DNA from 3 places in the Novibacillus thermophilus genome. Region 2 is predicted to be linked to each of the others. Evidence: riboswitches for the same ligand, from Rfam matches in the RefSeq annotation. Region 2 holds a riboswitch; each other region holds the start of a gene.
What was found. Region 2 has a riboswitch for S-adenosylmethionine ahead of ssuE (NADPH-dependent FMN reductase). Riboswitches for the same ligand answer to the same signal wherever they lie in the genome.

Region 1: it holds a riboswitch for S-adenosylmethionine, as region 2 does, so the genes downstream of both, B0W44_RS04305 (aliphatic sulfonate ABC transporter substrate-binding protein) here and ssuE (NADPH-dependent FMN reductase) in region 2, are expected to answer to the same signal.
Region 3: it holds a riboswitch for S-adenosylmethionine, as region 2 does, so the genes downstream of both, B0W44_RS15350 (LLM class flavin-dependent oxidoreductase) here and ssuE (NADPH-dependent FMN reductase) in region 2, are expected to answer to the same signal.

Annotation. Positions count from the first base shown of each region.
Region 1 is NZ_CP019699.1:874,662-881,959, forward strand. It holds gene B0W44_RS04285 (penicillin-binding transpeptidase domain-containing protein) at 30-2,087, shown strand; gene B0W44_RS04290 (YtoQ family protein) at 2,084-2,524, opposite strand; gene fumC (class II fumarate hydratase) at 2,654-4,045, opposite strand; gene B0W44_RS04300 (L-cystine transporter) at 4,241-5,650, shown strand; SAM riboswitch class I at 5,686-5,796, shown strand; SAM riboswitch class I at 5,860-5,969, shown strand; gene B0W44_RS04305 (aliphatic sulfonate ABC transporter substrate-binding protein) at 6,060-7,061, shown strand; gene B0W44_RS19190 (ABC transporter permease) at 7,091-7,298, shown strand, end outside.
Region 2 is NZ_CP019699.1:2,482,684-2,489,981, reverse strand. It holds gene B0W44_RS12135 (extracellular solute-binding protein) at 1-1,010, opposite strand, end outside; gene B0W44_RS12130 (Rrf2 family transcriptional regulator) at 1,291-1,692, shown strand; gene B0W44_RS12125 (NAD(P)/FAD-dependent oxidoreductase) at 1,836-2,756, shown strand; gene B0W44_RS12120 (LLM class flavin-dependent oxidoreductase) at 2,900-4,300, opposite strand; gene ssuE (NADPH-dependent FMN reductase) at 4,329-4,874, opposite strand; SAM riboswitch class I at 5,239-5,351, opposite strand; gene B0W44_RS18925 (hypothetical protein) at 5,545-5,670, opposite strand; partial or broken gene B0W44_RS12110 (response regulator transcription factor) at 5,668-5,784, shown strand; gene B0W44_RS12105 (sugar phosphate isomerase/epimerase family protein) at 5,918-6,886, opposite strand; gene B0W44_RS12100 (Gfo/Idh/MocA family protein) at 6,883-7,298, opposite strand, start outside.
Region 3 is NZ_CP019699.1:3,145,055-3,152,352, reverse strand. It holds gene B0W44_RS15365 (FtsX-like permease family protein) at 1-598, shown strand, start outside; gene B0W44_RS18690 (hypothetical protein) at 595-753, shown strand; gene B0W44_RS15360 (alpha/beta fold hydrolase) at 867-1,949, shown strand; gene B0W44_RS15355 (sodium:solute symporter family protein) at 2,307-3,812, opposite strand; gene B0W44_RS15350 (LLM class flavin-dependent oxidoreductase) at 3,860-5,233, opposite strand; SAM riboswitch class I at 5,410-5,522, opposite strand; gene B0W44_RS15345 (hypothetical protein) at 5,845-6,066, shown strand; gene B0W44_RS18685 (discoidin domain-containing protein) at 6,168-7,298, shown strand, end outside.

The DNA of each region.
Region 1 (7,298 bases), 1.6 Mb from region 2:
GATAGTACATGGGAGGGGAGGACAAAAAAATGTCAACAACGACCAAAACATTGAAACGACGCAGTGCGTTTTTCACGATCGTCGCGGCGGGGCTTCTGCTGTTCAACGCTTGTTCCAAAGGGCCGACACCGGAAGAGAGTTTTCAGGCGTATGTCGCGGACTGGGAAGAGCAGGACTTTGCCGCGATGTACGGGCGACTGGCGACTGAATCGAAGGAAGCTATCACAAAGGATGATTTTGTCGAACGCTATGAAAACATTTATGCCGGTATCGAAGTACATAACCTGAAGATCCAAACGAATCCTCCGGAAGATTTGGAGCCGGACGAAAACGGAGAAGTCCGCATTCCGTTCGAACTCTCTATGGAGACGTTGGCCGGTCCGGTCACGTTTTCCTTTGAAGGGACACTCATCCAGGAAGAGCAGGGAGACGAGTCGGGTTGGTTTGTCAAATGGGATGAGCGCATGATCTTCCCGCAGATGGAACCCGGCGATAAAGTGCGTGCCAAGACGGTCAAAGCGGAACGGGGAGAAATCACGGATCGACACGGCAGTGGGCTCGCTGTGAACGGCACAGCCGTTGCCATCGGCATTGTGCCCGGACAGCTGGGAGATGACGGCGCGGAAGCTAAATCACAACTGGCCGATGAACTGGGGATTTCCGTGGAAGAGATAGACAAAAAATTGGCTGCTGACTGGGTGCAGCCGGATCTGTTTGTCCCGATCGCCACATTGCCGCAAGGTGACGTCGAGCGCATCGCGGCGTTGATGGAGATTCCCGGCGTGACCAAACAAGATGTACCGGCACGCGTTTACCCGTACGGTGAGGCTGCCGCCCACTTGACAGGCTATGTGGGCGAGATCACGGCAGAAGAGTGGGAAGAATTAAAAGAAGAAGGGTACCGCAAGGACGATGTTTTAGGGAAAAGCGGATTAGAGCAGGTGTTTGAAGAGCGACTCAGAGGGGAAGACGGCGGGGTCATTACGATCGAAAGTGAAGCCGGTGAGGAAAAGGAGGTCATCGCTGAGAAAGAACCGAGACATGGAGAGGACATTCAGCTTACAGTCGACATGGTGCTACAGGAATCCTTGTACAACGAGATGAAAGGGGACGCAGGCACGGCTGTCGCCCTTCACCCGAAAACAGGTGAGGTGCTGGCACTGGTGAACAGCCCGGCATACGATCCGAACGCGTTTGTACTCGGCCTGTCAGGCGAACAGTGGGAGGAGTGGGAAGGCGACCCGAAAAAACCGCTTCTTAATCGCTTTGCCCAGTTGTTTGCCCCCGGTTCAGCTTTTAAACCGGTGACGGCTGCCATCGGTTTGGAGGCGGGCGCCCTTCGACCGGAAGAGAAGCGGGAAATTTCAGGAAGGTCGTGGCAAGCGGATGCATCCTGGGGGAACTACACAGTCAGGCGCGTCACCGATCCCGGCAAACCGGTGAACCTGCGTGACGCCTTTGTCTATTCGGACAACATTTACTTTGCCCAAACGGCACTTGACATAGGGGAAGAAGCTTTCCTAGAAGGGGCCAAAGGGTTCGGAATTGGGGAGAAGATCCCGTTTGCCTACCCGGTTAAAGCCTCACAGTTGGCCGGAGAGGACGGCATTCAAAGCGAGGTTCAGCTGGCAGACACGGGATACGGTCAAGGACAGGTGCTGATGAGTGCGCTGCACCTGGCACTGACATACACCCCTCTTGTCAATGGCGGAAATATGCTGGCGCCGCAACTGGAGAAGTCGGAAGGTGAGCCGGCGCAAGAAGTCTGGAAGGAGCAGGTGATTTCCGAAGAGACGGCCGAACTCATCTTGAGCGATTTAATCGATGTGGTTGAACACCCGAAGGGGACAGGCCGCGAGGCGAAAATTTCCGGTGTCACCATCGCCGGGAAAACGGGGACCGCTGAATTAAAGGAAAGCCAAGACGATGAGACGGGAACGGAAAACGGCTGGTTCGTCGCCGTGGATACCGATGACCCATCACTCCTCATCGCGATGATGGTGGAAGACGTAAAAGATCGCGGCGGGAGCCACTACGTTGTGCCCAAGGTGAAAAAAGTGATGGGGGACTTTTTGCGTTCGGATTAGCGCAATACGTACGCTAACGCATCCAACGCTTGTTCGACGTTATCCACGACGACGTCTGCTTTTTGGGCTAACTCTTTCAGGGCATGGTGCAAGTCGGGATGGCGGACGAGAATGAGCGGCTTCCCGGTTGCCAGCGCTGTGGACGCATCCATGGCCGTGTTCCACTGGCGGTATTTGTCTCCGAACAGGGCGATGACGACATCCGCCTTTTGCATGAGAATGCTCGTGCGCAAGTTGTTGAATTCCGATGCGGCTTCGTCTTTGAAAATGTTGTTCGGTTGTGTTCCCTTGATCTTTTCCCCGATGTTGTCGGACAGATCGTGGTCTTCCTGGGGACTGACGAACGTGAGGGGCAACTTTCTTTCGTTCGCTAATCTCCGGACGCGCTCCCGCCAGTCGTCGTGAATTTGTCCCGCTAAGTATACCGTGAGTTCCATCGAATTCCACTCCTTGTAAGTGATGCTTGAGGAATAGCTACTACCTTTAGTCTAAACAATGTGAACAAAACTTACAAACAAATCAAAACACCTGAACGGAGCAACCGCTCGGTTCAGGTGTTTGAAGTGTCATTTAACGTTCGGCTGAATCATGTCTTCTGGACGGACGAGGCGATCGAACTCTTCTGCCGTCAACAGTCCAGTCTTTACGGCAGCTTCTTTCAGTGTGATGTTTTCGGCAAAGGCGAGTTTCGCAATCTTCGCCGCATTTTCATAGCCGATGTGCGGGTTCAAGGCCGTCACCAACATGAGCGACTGGTTCAAATAGTGGTCGATGACGTCCCGGTTCGGTTCGATTCCGACAGCAGCCCGGTCGTTGAACGACACGATGGAGTCGGCAAGGAGGCGCGTCGACTGTAAGAAGTTGTAGATGATCACCGGTTTAAACACGTTCAATTCGAAATTGCCCTGACTGGCGGCGAAACCGATGGCAGCGTCGTTCCCCATGACTTGGACGGCCACCATCGTCACCGCTTCACTCTGGGTCGGATTCACTTTCCCCGGCATGATTGAACTGCCCGGTTCGTTGGCCGGTATCGTAATTTCGCCGATGCCGCAGCGCGGTCCGCTGGCGAGCCAACGTACGTCGTTTGCGATTTTCATCATGTCGGCCGCGAGGGCTTTGAGGGCACCGTGGGCATGCACGATTTCGTCGTGGCTCGTGAGCGCGTGGAACTTGTTTTTCGCTGAAGTGAACCCCTTTCCAGTCATGCGGCTCAGTTCTTCGGCGACGTAGTCCCCGAACTTCGGATGGGCATTCAGTCCAGTGCCGACAGCTGTTCCGCCGATGGCCAGTTCCTTCATGTACTGAACGCTCTCCTTGATCATGTTTTCGTCTTTTTCCAGCATCCTGTGCCATCCGCTGATTTCTTGCCCCAAAGTTAAAGGTGTTGCATCTTGCAAGTGGGTTCGGCCAGTTTTAATGATATCTTGAAAGTCTTCAACTTGTTTAGCAAATGTTTGTTTCAGTTTGTCAACGGAGGGCAAGAGCTGGTCTTCCACGGCGATGACAGCGGCGACGTGGAGGGCGGTGGGAAACGTGTCGTTCGAACTTTGTGAACGGTTCACGTCGTCGTTCGGGTGAACGCGCAGTTCACTGCCCTTTGCTTCAAGAATTTGATTCGCTCTCGTAGCGATCACTTCGTTGACGTTCATATTCGATTGGGTGCCGCTCCCCGTTTGCCACACGACGAGGGGGAAGTGCGCGTCCCATTTTCCGTCCAAAATTTCGTCGGCGGCTTGAGCGATGGCCTCTGCCTTCTCCGGTTCCAAGTTGTTCAAACGCCGGTTCGCTAGTGCCGCCCCCTTTTTGAGCATGGCGAAAGCGCGAATGACGTCCATGGGCATTTTTTCAGTGCCGATGGGGAAGTTTTCGTAACTGCGCTGGGTTTGCGCCCCCCAGAGTTTATCGGTCGGGACTTTCATCTCTCCTAACGTGTCGCGTTCAATACGGTAATCCATCGGTGAATCTCTCCTTGTCTCATGATTGGGCTAGCTCCATTGTACACTTTTACTGAGGCAGTTTGAAGAAGGGGCCGGTTCCCGTTCGCAAAGGAATTGAAGTGGCATGAGTGGACTTCACGTATGTCAAATTCATACTTGACATATCGGAATAAGTGAAATATGCTTTTGCGGAAAGCTGGAAGGAGGATCAAGATGACAAATGTTTTGATTGTGATCAATGTGGTACTGTTGCTCTTGTTTGCTTTAGCCTTGTTCTTCATGCAGAAAAATCATTTATCTTTTTCTAAACGTGTGTTTGCCGGTCTGGGGATTGGCATTGTCTTCGGCCTCAGCTTGCAATTTGTTTACGGCCCGGATTCAGAAGTAGTTGAAAAGTCTGTCGATTGGTTTAACATCGTGGGAAACGGGTACGTCACATTGCTGCAAATGTTGGTCATGCCCCTCGTCTTTATTTCCATTCTCGCAGCGTTTACAAAATCTCAGTTGTCACACAACATCGGCAAAATCGGCGGCGTGATTATCGGCATTTTGATCGGTACGACGGCGATTGCCGCCGTTCTCGGAATCGGTGCAGCCTTCGTGTTTGATTTGCAGGCGACGGAAATACACGCCGGAGAAGAAGAAGCAATCCGCGGCGAAGAACTGGAAGAAAGAATGGGCGAATTGGAAGGCATGACGGTGCCGCAGCGAATCGTGTCGTTGTTGCCGGGAAACCCGTTCTTGGATTTTACCGGAGCTCGCCCGACGTCGACGATTGCCGTGGTGATATTTGCAAGTTTCCTAGGGATCTCCTACTTGGGAGTCAAGCGAAAACATGCTGAACAGGCGGAGATGTTTGCGAAACTGACGGATGCGTTACACGCTGTTGTCATGCGGGTTGTCACGCTTGTCATCCGTTTGACACCGTACGGTGTCCTCGCCTTGATGAGTCGGGTTTCTGCGACGAGCGATCTTCATGCCATCTGGCAATTAGGTAAATTTGTAGTGGCGTCTTATGCGGCACTGCTGGTCATGTTTGCGGTCCACTTGCTCCTCATCGCCGTGTCCGGTCTAAATCCGCTGACATATGTCAAAAAGGTGCTGCCGGTCTTGACGTTTGCCTTCACTTCCCGCTCCAGTGCGGCGACGTTGCCGCTTAACGTGCGGGCTCAACACCAAGACCTGGGTGTACCCGAAGGTACGGCGAATTTCGCTGGGTCGTTCGGTCTCACCATCGGACAGAACGGGTGTGCTGGCATTTACCCGGCTATGCTCGCGGTCATGATCGCGCCGACTGTCGGTATCAACCCTCTCAGTCCTTCTTTCCTTCTGACGTTAGTCGCCGTGGTCGCGTTGGGTTCGTTCGGCGTTGCCGGTGTCGGCGGAGGAGCTACCTTTGCCGCGCTCATCGTGTTATCCGCGATGAACCTCCCAGTTGCTCTGGCGGGATTGCTCATCTCCATCGAACCGCTCATTGACATGGGACGTACGGCTGTCAACGTCAGCGGAAGTATGACGGCCGGGGTGCTGACCGGCAGGGTGACGGGAGAGCTAGACACGACTATTTATGCAACACGTCGGGGTATGACATTGCCTGTTGACGAAACAAATGCAGTGGGGTAAAATAAACTCAATTTTAAATTGACATTCAATTTCGCTTCTTATCCAGAGTGGTGGAGGGACTGGCCCGATGAAGCCCGGCAACCTGCTGATCTTTTCGATTGGCAAGGTGCCAACTCCTGCAAGACAGCGGTCTTGAAAGATAAGGAGGAGGAACGTGATTGACTGCCTTCTTCTTATCTAGGAAGAAGGTTTTTTCGTTACAAATATCACTCTTATCGAGAGCGGCGGAGGGACTGGCCCGATGAAGCCCGGCAACCTGTCGATCTTTTCGATTGGCAAGGTGCCAACTCCTGCAGGAACGTTTCCTGAGAGATAAGAGGAGGCATGCCATCCCTCTTCTTATGGGGGGATTTTTTGCTGTGGGGGAAGGTGACATCTCACTGTAAAAACAAGAGGAGTGAAGAAAAAAGTGCGGTACGTTTTCGTGAGAGTGGCGTTGTTCGTCACGGCGGTTACAGTGTTTTTCGTCGGCTGTCAACGTTCGGTGGGGGACGAGGCGGAAGGTGAAGGAGCGGACAAACCGGACAAAATTCGCTTGGATTACGCTTATTACTCCCCGGTAAGTCTCGTGTTAAAAGAAAAAGGCTGGGCAGAGGAGGTGTTTGCTGAGGAAGGGATTGACGTCGAGTTTGTACTCAGTCTCGGAAGTAACAAGGCATTGGAATTTTTAAACAGCAACAGCGTAGACTTCGGTTCGTCGGCGGGAGCGGCTGCACTCATCGCCAAATCAAACGGGACACCGATTGAGACTGTCTACATCTATTCTAAACCGGAATGGACCGCCCTCGTCACGAATGCCGATTCTGACATTCAACACGTGGACGATTTGAAAGGGAAGAAGGTGGCGGCCACTATTGGCACGGATCCGTACATCTTTTTGCTGCGGGCATTAAACGAGGAAGGACTATCAGCGGAAGACGTGGAAGTGGTGCCCCTCCAGCATCCCGATGGCGCCACGGCACTGTCAAAAGGAGAAGTCGATGCCTGGGCAGGATTGGACCCGCACATGGCTCAACTGGAACTGGAAGAAGGGGCGCACTTGTTTTATCGCAACCCCGAATTCAATACATACGGCTTTCTCAGTGTGCGTTCAGAATTTAAAGAAAAGTATCCCCAATACGTAGAAAAAGTGATCGAACTGTATGAGAAGGCGAGAAAGTGGACGTTAGACCATCCGGCTGACGCGACACGCATTTTGGCCGATTCAGCGCAGTTAAATAAAGACGTGGCCGAAATCGAAATGGGGCGCAACGATTTCTCCGATCCCGTTCCAGGAGCTGTGCACCGTGAAGCGATAAAAGCTGCCGCAGAAGTGTTGCAAAGCGAAGGAATCATTGGTGCCGATGTCGATATCGACTCCCTTTCCCATGAGCTCATACAGCCATCGTTTACCGAAAAAGTCGTTCAGTAATGCCAGGAGAAAAAAGGAGTTGGCGAATCGTGGCCCGATTACAAGAAAGAGAACTTTCAAAGCCGTATCGTTTTCCGTCTCAAGAAAGGTTTGGCAAAAAGGGGAGTGGCGCGAGCTTTTGCGTTCCACCTTTTCTGATCAGAAGCATCGTTCCGCTCCTCGTCGTCATTTTGTGGGAAGTCTTGAGCCGAGCAGGGCTCGTTGCCGACAAATTGCTTCCGGCACCTGCAACTGTCG
Region 2 (7,298 bases):
TTGAGAAATTCAAAGACGGCTTCTTGCTCCTCTTCACTTAGATTGCTGCTCACCGCAATGCCGCCACCCGCGACACCTGAAATTTTGCTCGCATCTCCTTCGCCACCTTCAAATGTTGGAAACGGTGCCACACCTATGTTATCTGTGTTCTCAACACTGTCTAAAATCGGACCTATGGCCCAGGACCCCGCAAAGTGCATCGCTGTGGAGCCTTTGATGAATTCGTTTCTAGACTGCGCTTCATCGATTGTATTCATGTCTTCATTAAATGCACCTAACCGCGTTAACTCATCAATGACGGATAAAGCCTGTATAAATTGATCATCAACAAATGATCCATTGTCGTTTAACGCGTTTTCCAGAAAATCGGAGCCGGTATATCGGTCTGCGATAGTGGAGATATAAACAGACTGCAATGGCCAGGCAGCCTTGTTGCCAAGCGCTATGGGAGTTATACCTTGATCATTTAAATCTTGTATTAACTTCTTTAACTCTTCGTAGGTCGTGGGGAATTCCACGTAACCAACGTCTTCTAACATATCTTTGTGGTAAAAAATTAAACTGGTCAAACTGATGTTGGACGGTATCGCATAATAATTTCCATCCACCGCATAATCTTGTAAAATGTCGTCTGGGATCACCCCATCCCAGTGTTCAATAATTGGATTAAGCGGAAGCAATGCGCCGCCTTCTGCAAGAGGAGCCGTTCTAGCTCCCGGCCACACACGCATCATATCCGGAAGTTGATTTCCGGCCGCTTGCGTTCTGAGTTTTGTTTCATACTGGTCGTGGGGAATACTTTCCAGTACGATCTCAATACGTTCATGCTCTTCATTGAACTTGGCGATAATATCTTTATAAACAGTGTTTTCAGGACGGTCTTCGGTCCAGTCGTTCCAAAGTGTCAGTTCAATGTTACCGTCCGCAGACGCCTCCTCGCTGTCGTTACCGCAAGCAGCTAAAATGACGATGCTCCAAAGTCCTAACATTATCAATCCTAACCTCTTCATGACGGTTTCCCCCTTTAATGTTAGCGCTCACATATAGTGTAACAGTTTAATTTTCTTTATTTGTATCCTATAAAACTATAAAATCATCCAATATATTTGAAACCCTTTACAACAATACAAAAATAAGGCTTCCACCTAATTGGGAACGTTTCTAAATACGTTTGAACTTTCACAATCGGTCATTATTGGAAAGCCATTTTAACGGAGCATAAATATTTGACATATACCTCCATAAAAGATATTATGGATAGACAAAGTCTTTGAAAGGGGTGAACATCACGTGAAGTATTCTAAAGCGACGAACTACGCCCTTCACGCCATGCTCCATCTTGCCGCTACCACTCCCACTCAACGTGTGGATGTGCTGCAGTTGGCAGAACGGCTTCAGGTATCACCTACGTATTTATCCAAAATCCTGACGAAACTCGTCAAAGCAGGAATGATTGAGTCCTCTTCCGGTGTCAATGGAGGATACAAGCTAAAGTCGAATTGGGAAGACATTTCGTTTCTAGACATCATTCACGCGATTGAAGGATCTGCGTCCCTGTTTGAAGGCTGCCTAAACCACAATCCGGATTGCTTGATTCAAAAGGTCATGGTTTCGGCAGAAGAAAAAATGGAGGAGCAATTGAAGAAGCAAAAAATTTCTGATCTTGCGAAGAAAGCAACGTCTACCCTCTAATCTGGGTTATTTTCAAGTATATTGTGGTGGATATGAATTCTTTTTTATCGATGTTCTTTATTTTTTGCACCTTTGTTGCCTTTATAGAGTTTTAATGTCTGCAATTAAACTATCTTGAACATTGAATGAGGAGGATGACAACAGTGGAAGTCTTTGATTGTACAATTTTAGGTGCCGGACCTGCCGGTTTGAGTGCAGGTTTAATACTTGGAAGATCGCGAAGAAATGTCGCGCTATTTGATGACGGGACGAACAGAAACCGGGTCACGCAAGAATCCCATGGATTTTTGACACGAGACGGCATTAAGCCAGCGGAGTTCAAAAATATTGCAATCGAAGAGCTGAGTAAGTATCCGTCCGTTCATTTTTTTAGAGAAACGGTGACACAGGTCACAAAACAAGCGAGTGATGCACTGTTTAAGATTACAACGTCTGAGGGCAGACAGTCCCTTGCGGAAAAAATAATTTTAGCCACGGGGATACGAGAAATATTCCCGCAAGTTCCAGAAATAAGTCAATATTACGGAAAAAGTTTATTTAGCTGTCCGTATTGTGATGGATGGGAGTTAAGAGACCAACCACTCATTTTAATTGCAGAACACGAAGGTGCGGCGTTTCATTTGGGAAAGCTGATTCACAATTGGTCTGAGGATTTATTGGTGGCAACCAACGGTCACGAAATATCTCAACCTATAAAGGACGATTTAGAGCGGAAAGGAATAGTAGTCAACACGGAACCGATACAAAAATTGTACGGAGAAAATGGATACCTGGAAAAAGTTGCGTTTGCTTCAGGCTTGGAAATCAAAAGGAGTGGTGGGTTTATTGAACTATCATTTTATCGCCCTAATCAATTTGCTGAACACCTCGGTATTGAAATACAGGAGAACGGACAGATTGTAACAGATGATTTTGGGCGCACCTCACAAAAAAATATTTATGCCGCTGGTGAGTTCGCACAATTCGCTCCTTCTTCGTTAATAATTTCTGCTGCAGAAGGTCATAAGGCGGGAGTAGCTGTAAATGCTGATATGACGGATGAGAGATTTTCGCTATTAACATAAAGCGAGCCATTTCAAAATCCTCGGTTAGAATGGAGTTGTCGGAAAATACAAGTGCCCCATCATCAAGTGCGGTGGGACAATGGTACAAGTTAAGTCGCATAAATCACCCACCGATGCTTACCGCAGTCGGTGGGTGATCCTCTTCAACGTACTGACTTCGCCGCCTCACGGGACAAATGTGAACCGAGTCTTTTTGCTGGATGATTACTAGGTAAACGAACCCTGCCCTTTCCAAACATGTTTTCACGTAAAGTTGTTGCCTCATACTCCGTCCTATGAATCCCGCGGCTTTGCAGCTCCGGAACGACATAGTCCACAAAATCGCGGAATGTTCCGGGGGAAATGGCTTGAATGATATTAAATCCGTCAACGTCACCTTCTACCGCCATAGACTCAAACTGATCCGCTATTTGTTCCGGTGTCCCAACGACTTTCCAGGCTCCGATACCGAGACCGTGATGTGTAACGGCTTCCCGCACCGTCCATTTCTTCTCTGGGTTGACAGTAGTATATTGATGGAGAAAACCCCGAGATGCATTCGTTTCCAAGTTTTCAACGTATTCATCAGGATTATAATGGGAGAAATCAACTCCCGTATGTCCCGACAAAAGCGCGAGTGTTCCTTCATAACTGACATACTGTTTCAATTCCTCGTACTTGGCCTTTGCTTCTGCTTCGGTAGCGCCCACGATAGGGACGACCCCGGGAAAAATGAGGATATCTTCCGGACGACGACCAAACTTCTTAGCCCTGCTGCGTATATCCGTTGAAAAAGCTTTTAATTCCGCTATGGTATTCTGGGTCGTCGTAAAAACAGCTTCTGCATGTTTTGCCGCAAAGTCGCGCCCCCTAGAAGAAGAGCCTGCTTGGAACAACACGGGGGTCCTTTGTGGAGAAGGTTCGACTAGGTGAATACCGGGCACGCTAAAGTATTCCCCTTTATGTTGAATGGGATGAACTTTTTCAGGATCAGCATATACGCCGATTTCCTCGTCTGCCATGACCGCATCTTCTTCCCAACTGTATTCCCACAATTTATAGACCACATCCATATACTCTTCTGCTCGTTCATAACGTTTGTCATGTTCAATTCTGGTCTTTAATCCCTGATTGACCGCCTCGCTCTCCAAGTAGGAGGTCACAATATTCCAGGCTACACGTCCTTTCGTCAAATGGTCCAACGTGGAAAACTCTCGCGCCAATTTGTACGGTTGTGTATAAGTAGCCGAATAAGTCGCTGCAAACCCCAAATATTGCGTGTTCGCAGCCATCGCAGAAATCTGAAGCAAGGTATTGTGAAGCGGAACTTGGACAGCGTTACGGATTGCCGGTTTGTAACTGTTTTGATATACATCGTAAACACCACTTACATCTGCCAGAAAGATAGCATCGAACTTTCCGCGTTCTAGAAGATGAGCCATCTCAATCCAGTAGGAGAGATCCCCATGTCGATAACCTTGATCTGCCGGATGTCTCCACAATCCTGGTGAATGAGGAGCAACCGAATTTTGGGTAAAACCATTCAAATGAATCTGCTTTTTCATTTGAGCAGACCTCCAGGTACAACATCGTCTAAACGACCAAAGCTTTTTGCTCTTTCACGGTCCGAATGAACGAATACAATTCTTTTTTTACTCGTTGCAAAACCTCTTGATTGACAATGGGGTTTGTTTCGTTCTCACGATCAATCTGTTGGTCGAGCAAGTAAACACCTTGTAAGTTTTGCGCTTTTAACGCAGTTAGCAGCGGCTTTAAAGCAAAATCAACGGCTAACAAGTGAGCCAAACTCCCCCCAACCATGATCGGAAGGGTTGGCTTATGTTTCAAAATATCCTGCGGAAGCAAATCAAATAACGCTTTAAGCACACCCGAGTAAGACGCTTTGTAGACAGGGGAGCCGACAATGAGTCCCTTGGCGTTTTTAATTGATAGTGCTATGTCCTCAATCGACGGACTGTCATACCGCGCGTAGACGAGATCTTCTGGTTTTAAGTTTCGAACTGAAATTTGGATTGTCGACAGTCCTTCCTGTTCTATCAAAGAACAGAGAAATTTCAGGACACACTCTGATCTCGAATGTTCAGATGGGCTTCCCGATATCGTGATAACGTCGCTCATTAACTTGCACTCCTAAAATTTTTTTGGTGATAGACTGCTCCTAATCGCGTGACGTCAAGAGACAGACGGGTTCTTAGGGCATCCGACACGTGGCATGCCATTTGTACTCACAGTGCACTGGCTCAAGCTCTGTACCGCATTCAATGCCTTAAACGAATCAGTGACTAATTTACCTAGCTCGAATGGTAAGTACAGAAGACGATCGATCACCCCCTTAAAATGAACTTATCCAATTTTGATACTAGGATTTACGGAAACAACGTAATAACGAACTGTTTCCATCCCACGAACACCCTTTACCCCGGAAAAGTTAAAACCTCTTCCGATTCGGAAGAGGTTTTTGTATAAACAAACGATCAACTCTTCCTCATCTTTCAGACCTTCACAGTCTGCTGGAATTGGCACCGTTTACTTTGGGCAAGTAATGGTTGCCGCGGGTTCATCGGACCAGGTTCCTCCCCCGACTCTTGATAAGGAATGTTTGTTATGTAATTTTAGGTCTTTTTATGGTAGCTTAAGGTTTATCGTCTGTCAAGCATTTTTTGTCAACTTTTAATTTTCATGAAGGTAGCTAAATACCTTTCCCTGAACATCAGCAAGTCACCTCTAGTGCTTGAAACGGATCTGGTCACAAGCAGACCATTTCTGCATTGAGACGTTGAATTCCTTTTTAAAACGATGTTACTTCTTCATAAGGCGTTGTATCTGCTGGCCTGACATGTCTGAGTTTCCAAATGATGATCGTCATTAGAACAAACAAACCGATGGCAGCTAATCCGTATATAGCTTGAATCACATCACTGAAAAAACCGTTAAAACGTATATCACAAACATTCTCGGTAAAATGAAGGTACAGGATCGCACACAAGCAGCGATTTATGCGCTGAAGCATCACTGGATTGAACCATGACGTACAACGAGTTGGTCGGTGTTGGGAAAATAAGATTCTTGGTCAACGACTGTTTTTCTTCTGGTCTCAACGGGAACATTCTGCTTCAAGGGGTGCGGGCGTACAACAGGTCGAGCCTAAGGCCCGACCTGTGTCACCCCCACCACATGTCTGTCGGTTCCTCTTTCATGAGAATCGATTGCAAATTACGGACTGCACGGGTAAGTCCTTCCTCGATGGACATGAGCGGGTCCTCGTGTTCAATACTGACGACATAGTCATAGCCGTACGTGCGTAAGGCACTCATCATGTCTGACCATTCTTTCAAGTCATGACCGTAGCCGACGGTGCGGAACGTCCAAGCCCTCGTTTTTACGTGACTGTACGGTTGCATGTCAGTGAGACCGTGCATGTTGACGTTATCTTGATCAATGTACGTGTCTTTGGCGTGGAAATGATGGATCGCGTTCGCTTCTCCCAATATCCTAATCGCTGCCACCGGTTCGATGCCTTGCCACCACAGGTGACTCGGATCTAAATTGGCCCCGACAGCTTCGCACGTAGCCTCGCGCAGTTTCAACAGTGTATAAGGTGTGTGGACGAGAAAGCCGCCATGCAATTCCAACCCGATTTTGACATTGTGGTTCTGTGCGAACTGTCCCCACTGTTTCCAGTACGGAATAAGCTTTTTTTCCCATTGCCACTTCAGTACGTCGCTGTACTCGGTCGGCCACGGGACTACCGGCCAATTCGCGTATTTCGCTCCATCGTGATCACCTGCCGTACCCGAAAAACAGTTGACGACGGGAACATCCATCATTTCAGCCAATCGGACCGTCTTCACAAACGTGTCGTGAGACGATTGCGCCACGTCCTTATTCGGCGAGAGCGGATTGCCATGACAACTGAAGGCGCTGATTGTTAACCCGCGTGTTTGAATGGCTCGCAAATACCGTTCCCGCTCACCTTTGTTCTCCAACAACGTGTCGAGCGGGCAATGCGCATCTCCAGGATTGTTCCCTGTACCGATTTCTACCGCAGATATGCCGGCTCCTTTCACATAATCCAACATTTCTTCAAATGATAGATCTGACAACAACACCGAGAACACACCGAGTTTCACCGTGAGATCTCCTTTCCTTTTTCGAACTGGACACTTTTTCTTGATTCGCTACTTTCATAAATCGCTTCAATAATCTGTGACACAGCCATCGCTTCTTCTGGCTTGACGATGACGTCCGCCTCCCCCAAACAGGCAGAAACGAAGTTTTCCGCTTGTGCCAGGCCTGGATCGTCACAACCCGGTAACCACGGGGATTCGGTGTTAAACAACATTCCATGCTTGGTATAGTTCAATTGAAGCGGAAATACGTCAAGTCCACCTCGGTCACCTGATATGCTCAAACTTTCCACATCTTCTCGAATGTTCGCGGCCCACGACGATTCAATGAACAAGGTGACGTCGTTGGCAAACTTCACAAATCCTACCGCGTGGTCGTCAACGTCAAACGATTCGGAATCGATCTTCCCCCACT
Region 3 (7,298 bases), 660 kb from region 2:
TAGAGGGTATGTGGTCGTTACGGTCGACCACCCATATGAAACGTCTGCGGTTCAGTTTCCCGACGGACGGGTGGCGGTGGAGACACTACCGGAATCCAGCGCAGAATCGATTCTGAAGGCGTTGAAAGTGAGAGTGGAAGATATTCGGTTTTTGCTGGATCAACTCGAACTCATGAACGAAGGTCGCCATCCGGGCAGCCGGCAGCTGCCGACAGGGCTTAAGGAAGCATGGGATTTGACCAAGATCGGCGTATTCGGCCATTCCGCGGGAGGCGCCACATCGGCACAAGTGATGTATGAGGACGACCGAATCGACGCCGGTATCAACATGGATGGCACGATGGGCCACATGCCCGACAATCCGCTTCCGGTGGCAGAGCACGGTCTGGATCGGCCCTTCATGCTGATGAATTCTGGATACAACGACGAAGGTGAGATCGATTCGCATCTTACTGCGAAAGATCGTCATATGTTCTGGCAGCATTCAAGCGGCTGGAAGCTCGATCTGACGATACCCACGGGGGGCATTTCACCTTTACGGATTACCAGGTGCTGCTGCCGCAGTTGCAGGAGAAGCTCAGCCTTTCGCCGAGGGTGATCCAGCAAAGTATCGGGACCGCCGACCCGGAACGGACGATCGCAGCCCAGCGTCATTATATTGCGTCCTTTTTTGATCTGCATTTAAAGGGAGTTCAGCAGCCGTTGCTGCTTTCCCCATCCGAAGATTACCCGGAGGTCCAGTTTGTAGAATAAATGAGACAAGTTTGCGATGTGTAGCGAGAATTGGCCGCGATCACAAATTGCGGCATAACGATTATCAGTTTCCGATTGGAACATAGTGCCGTCAGACAGAAAGAAGGAGTGTGATGATGAAAAAGAAGCTTTTTTTCGGCACAGTACTCGTCATCCTGCTGTTTCTTATCGGGTCGTATTTTTATACGAATCTGACGTACATGGAAAAGCCGCTGAAGGCGATGCGCGACGCAGGCTTTACGGAAAAACAAGTGACACTGAAGGACGGGACCGTGCTAAATTACGGAGAAGGTCCTGACAACGGGAAACCGCCGTTGCTGCTGATTCACGGACAAGGTATGACTTGGGAGGATTATGCAAAATCACTACCGGCGTTGTCCGAACGGTATCATGTGTTTGCTGTCGATTGCCATGGGCATGGGGAGTCCGATTGGAACCCTAAAAAGTATTCGGCAAAGGCAATGGCCGCTGATTTCGCTGAATTTATTGAGACTGTGATCGACGATAAGGTGGTTCTCTCCGGCCATTCGTCGGGTGGCATGGTGGCGGCCTGGATGGCTGCGCATTATCCTGAACTTGTGACCGGGCTCGTCATCGAGGACTCGCCGTTCTTCGCTACGGAGCCGGGAAGAAGAGAGACAACGTACGCCTGGGTGTACGGCTTTCAGCAATATGAGGATTTTAAACATCAGGACGAAATTGATAACTATTTTGAGTATTCCTTGAAAAACAGCTACTGGAAAAAGGTATTCGGAGACTTTTTGTGGAATCGGTTTTCGCGGGATGCAGTCGCTTATCACAAGAAGCATCCGAATGAACCTGTACACCTGTTCTATCTGCCGCCGCCAATCAATCGAATATTCGAATCCGAAACGTATCCGCATGACAGGAGGTTCGGCGAGGCCTTTTTTGATAACAGCTGGTTTGAAGACTACGAACAGTCCGAGGTGCTTGAGAAGATTGAATGTCCCACTGTGTTTGTGAAGGCACAGACCCATTATGACGGCGATTTGCTGCTCGCGGCACTTACGGATGAGGACGCCGATCGCGTCGTTAGGTTGCTGCAAAATGGGAAGCTGGTAAAAGTGGATACCCCTGGACATGACATTCATTATGATAAGCCAGATGAATTCACCAATATTATGATCAATTTTTTAGAAGAGGTCGGTGATGCAATCAGTTCCAGCCTCCTATGAACTAAGCCATCAAGTCATTTAGCAAGCGTGCGGAAAAATTTTGGCTTTTAACTCATACTGACTAAACATTTGACCAGAATCCATAGGGAGGGTCTCCGGATCACGTATTGGGGTTAAACAATGAGTAATCCGTGAGCATCGAGAGGAAGTTGACACAGAGCGTTTGAAGAAGGATGACGTCCCTGTCAAACTAAAACATCAGGATTTCCTAATCTTGAGGGAAACCCTGATGTTTTTATCAACCTAATATTTGTGAAAATACCATTTCCACAACAAAAAAAAGATGACGATCAAAAATAAAATCGATCCAAAAAACCATAACGAAAGCATTGGATTAATGAACATAGAAACATCCCCTCACTTTGCCTTTATCGCTTTTTCGGCATGCTGTTGAACTTTTTTAGGGACTTTCAAAGTGTTCGCCAACACGATCATCAATCCGATACCGATTAGGGTCGCCCAGGCGCCAGCAGCCATGGCGCTTTTTTCGATACCGCCGAAGTACAAGACCAGATAGGACGTAAGACCGATCACCATCGAAAATTCCGCCGCTCGAGCGTGGGCTTTTTTCTTCCCGTATACGGCATACAAAATGGGGCCGAGTGTACCGGCCGCGATACCGGATATCCCCAGCCATTGGATATCAGCCATGTAACGCGGCGGATTCAAAACGAGCAAGCAAGCCAGAATACCGGCCCCGACAGTCGCGACACGGCTCACGAGAAGAGCTGTTTTTTCTGCACGTCTTTTGCTCATCTTCAAGATTCCGCGTCGAACGAGCGCTTTTAAGAAAATATCGTTGGCGAAGACGGTGGAAATGGAAACAAACAGCCCGTCCGTCGTCGACATGGCCGCTGCCAAAATCACCACAATCATTAGGGCAGCGATCACGGCGGGGAAAACTCGGACCATGTATTCGACCAGAGCCAAATCGCTCATGACGACCTGGTCTCCCAGGTGGGCGCGGCTGTAAAATCCACCGAAGAAAACAGCCAGACAGCAAAGCTTCGTGACGACGTAGACGAAAATCATTTTACCCAGATCCCGTTCGTCTTTCACCCCAAGCACTTTGTTGAAAAGGTGAGGGGCTGAGGCAAACGCCCATTGAATCAAAAGTGCGCCTATCACTGCTGGAAGGGAGTAAAAGTAATCTGATTCGGGGTGGAAGACTCGTCCCAAGTCTGAATCTTGTGCTGTCAATTTAGCTGTGATAGCGGAAAAGGTTTCCGAGAGGCCCCCTTCCCAAAACAGAACGATACCGGAGACAAAAACGAGAAGTCCGGTCACCGCCATAAGAATGACTTGGATCGCATCGGTGTATACATCGGCGATCGCCCCTCCCACGTAGACGTAAATGATGACAATGATAGTAGTCGTCATCAGTGCGTTCCCATAGGGGATTTCGAGCAAATACTCGAAAATCCTGGCTCCGGCGACGAATTGGGCGGCGATGTAAAAAATGTTGAAAAGGAGGATGATGCTGGTCGCAATTCGCAAAAAATCGCTGGAGTAATAGTCTCCAAGCCAATCTGGCAAAGAAAGAGATTGTTGGGTCGTGTTGATTTTTCTTGCCCGCTTGGCCACCATCAACACGCCGATCGGTCCGCCACCCATGATCGCCAAAAAAAGCCAGAGGTTGGAATACCCGTATTCGTAGGACCAACCCGGATAACCCAAAAAAGCCGCGGCACTCAAATACGTTCCAGTAAAAGAAAGCCCAAGGACGACCGGTCCCAATTGACCACCGCCGATGGCAAAATCGCGGACACTCTTCGTCTTTTTTCCGCTGTAAATTCCAATTCCGAGTATAAGGACGAGGAAAGCAGCTAAACCGATCCACAAAAACAGTTGGATTTCCGTCATGTTTGAACTCCTTTATCATGAAATCGAATGGGACACTATCGCACCATTCAGCTGTTTGTAGCAACCTGGATTTGTTTTGCTGGATGGTCCTCCTGTAAGAACCGACGCCCTTTTCCGAACATGTTTTCTCTCAGCGTCACTGCTTCGTATTCTGTCCGGTAGATACCGCGTTGTTGCAATTCGGGAACGACATATTCGACGAATTCTTGGAAGGTTCCCGGTGAGTGAGCGTGGGCGATATTGAATCCGTCGACATCGCCTTCAACGGCCCATTGCTCTATTTGGTCGGCGATTTGTTCAGGTGTTCCGACAAATTTGACCGTACCGTTTCCGAGGCCATGGTTCATGACCGCTTCCCGCAACGTCCACTTTCTGGTCGGATCTTTCGTGTACAGGTTCAAATTTCCCTGGACTGCCTCTGTTTCCATGTCTTCGATGTATTGATCCGGATCAAATTTGGAGAAATCTATGCCAGTATGCCCAGAAAGCAAAGCGAGTGTCCCTTCATAGCTCACATGGTTTTTTAATTCTTCGTATTTTCGGTGCGCTTCCTCCTCTGTCGAACCGACGATCGGCAAGATAAGAGGAAAAATGAGGACACTGTGCGGGTCCCGCCCTTGTTCCTCCACGAGATTCCGGATGTTCTGGACGTAGTTTTTCAACGATTCAAGGGAATGGGATTTAATGAACACAGCTTCGGCGTGTTTGGCTGCAAATCGCTGCCCACGCGGGGATGCCCCGGCTTGGAACAAGACAGGGGTCCGTTGCGGCGACGGCTCTACCAAATGCGGTCCCGGAACATCGAAGTACGAACCGTGGTGGTTAATCAAATGGACTTTGGAGGGGTCGGCGAACACACGGTTTTTCCGGTCAAGGACGACAGCATCATCCTCCCAACTGTGTTCCCACAGTTTGTAAACTACCTCTAAAAATTCATCCGCGCGATCGTACCGGACATGTTTCGGTAAGCGCCTTTCTAAACCCAGATTCACCGCCTCGCTTTCAAGGTAGGACGTCACAATGTTCCACCCGACTCGACCCTCTGTAAGGTGATCGAGTGTCGACAATTGCCGCGCCAAGAAATACGGCTGTGAATAGGTCGTCGAGACGGTTACGGCAAAACCAATGTGTTGAGTCGAGGCAGCCAAGGCTGAAATCACAAGTAAGGGATCGTGGGCAGGTATTTGAACGGCATTCGTCACAGCTGGTTCATAACTGTTTTGATAGACGCTGTAAGTTCCGATCACATCGGCGAAAAACAGGGCATCAAATTTCCCCTGCTCGAGAATTCGGGCTATTTCTTCCCAATAGGCCAAGCGATTGTGGCGATGCCCTTCGTGTTGTTTATAGCTCCACAGTCCGGTGGAATGGGGGGATGGAGAATGTTGGACAAAACCGTTCAAATGAATTTGTTTTTTCATTGAGCAACCTTCCTTTTTAAGTGTAGTAAACAGATTAATCTAATGGGAATAATATGTTTATATGACGACAAATTTTGAGGAATCACCTTCTTTCAGACTTTTGACAATTGAAAAGCGACCTCTTGTTTAAGAGGCCGCTCACTGACTACACGAGGGTAGTAACTCTGTAGCGGAACCTCTTATATTTCAGACCCTGTCACAAGGATCTGCTGGAATTGGCACCGTTTGAGTCAATTCAATGGTTGCCGAGGGTTCATAGGGCCAGTCCCTCCCCCTCTCTGTATAAGAGTTCCGGTATTGTTGTTTTAATTTTACCTCATTTTAAAAATATTTTTTTCGACTGTCAACCCCTTATTTCAATTTGCCAAAGGTCAATGAACACAAAGGACCATGCCTTGATCCGGGTTGTACGACTAACCTGGGAATAAAATGGTTTGACAAAGGGAATTTTTCTTCGAAGAACGCTATGTCTAATAGTCTATATACATCAAAATGATAGAGCACAAAGCCCGAAAACAACCAGTAATATCGAACTATTAACAAAAATTTGAAGAAATTAGCATAAAAGTAAAGAGATTGATTCCTCACATTTTTTATGGTTTGTCCTACAATTGGGATGGGAGTGGACGATGAACCCGCTCTGTAAGCACATTTACATGCCGATCCCGCTAGAAGTCATTACACACTACGAATATGTCAACACATCAGACGGAGGTTCAGAGGATGACCGCTGGAATATGGAATCAACCGAGAGCGTGACTTTAGGAATTCAATCGGAAGCAGACATTCTGACAGTGGACAGGCATTCTATTAAAGGTTGGAATATGACCTAACATAAGCCAAAAAAAGGAGGTTTGAAGGAAAGCCCATCACATTTAGAAGTAAATATCGTCGTTGTAAAAAAGAGAGAGGGATTAAAGGAGGTTCACCGTACATGAAGAAGGGACGGGTTACGAGGGTTTTGTCAGTGATCGTCAGATATACATTGCTTGCCGGGATTTTATATACACCACCTGTTCAGACGGCACATGCAGCCCCAACCGATTTTTTCACTTCGTTTGAAGAAGGTGATCCGCAACCGGATTGGGAAAATACGGTCGAAACGGATGCGGAAGGCCGTAAAATGACGGAGGGCGTTGATGGCAACATTCCATTTGACGGTATTCAAGGTAACATTACAGATAAAGTTGAGCAAGTGACGGCAAGCGCCAACAATCCACCGAATGAAACGGAACAGAAGTTGATGGATCAAGACGTGAATACGAAATGGCTGGCGTTTGAGCGTACGGCTTGGATTGAACTTCAACTTTCTGAGCCGGACACGGTTGTGAAATACGCCTTTACTTCAGCGAACGACTACCCGGGCCGAGATCCTCGAGACTGGACGCTTTCCGGGTCCAGTGACGGCGAAAATTGGACGACGTTGGATACGAGAACAAATGAAGTCTTTGAAGAGCGTTTCCAAACGAAAATCTACGAGTTTGATAACGAAACCGCCTACCAATATTATCGATTTGACATTGCGAAAAATGCCGGGGATGGCTTGACGCAGTTAGCAGAAATCCAGCTATCCAACGGTATTGATGTCCCGCCGCCACCTCCTTCAGATATGAAATCTTTCACCTCAAAAGGACCTTCGAGCGCGTATGCAGCTAAGACGAACGTCGGATGGACAGGTTTGAAGGCGTTCTCGTATTCTGGAACGCATCTCACAGAAGGGCGTGCTTATTCGTATAATAAAATTTTTGATGTCGACATTCCGGTAACTGAGAATACCGAACTGTCGTATTACATTTTTCCGGAATTTACCGATAAGGATCATTTGGACTACGCGAGTACGTATGCAGCCGTCGATCTCGCATTTTCCGACGGGACCTATCTGCATGAGCTTGAAGCCGTCGACCAGCACGGGATCAAACTCAATCCACAAGACCAAGGAAATTCAAAAACTCTGTACGCGCATCAATGGAACTTTAAAAAATCAAAGATCGGAGATGTCGCAGCGGGGAAAACGATCGAGCGCATACTCATTGCCTACGATAACCCCAGAGGCCCGGCCGTATTT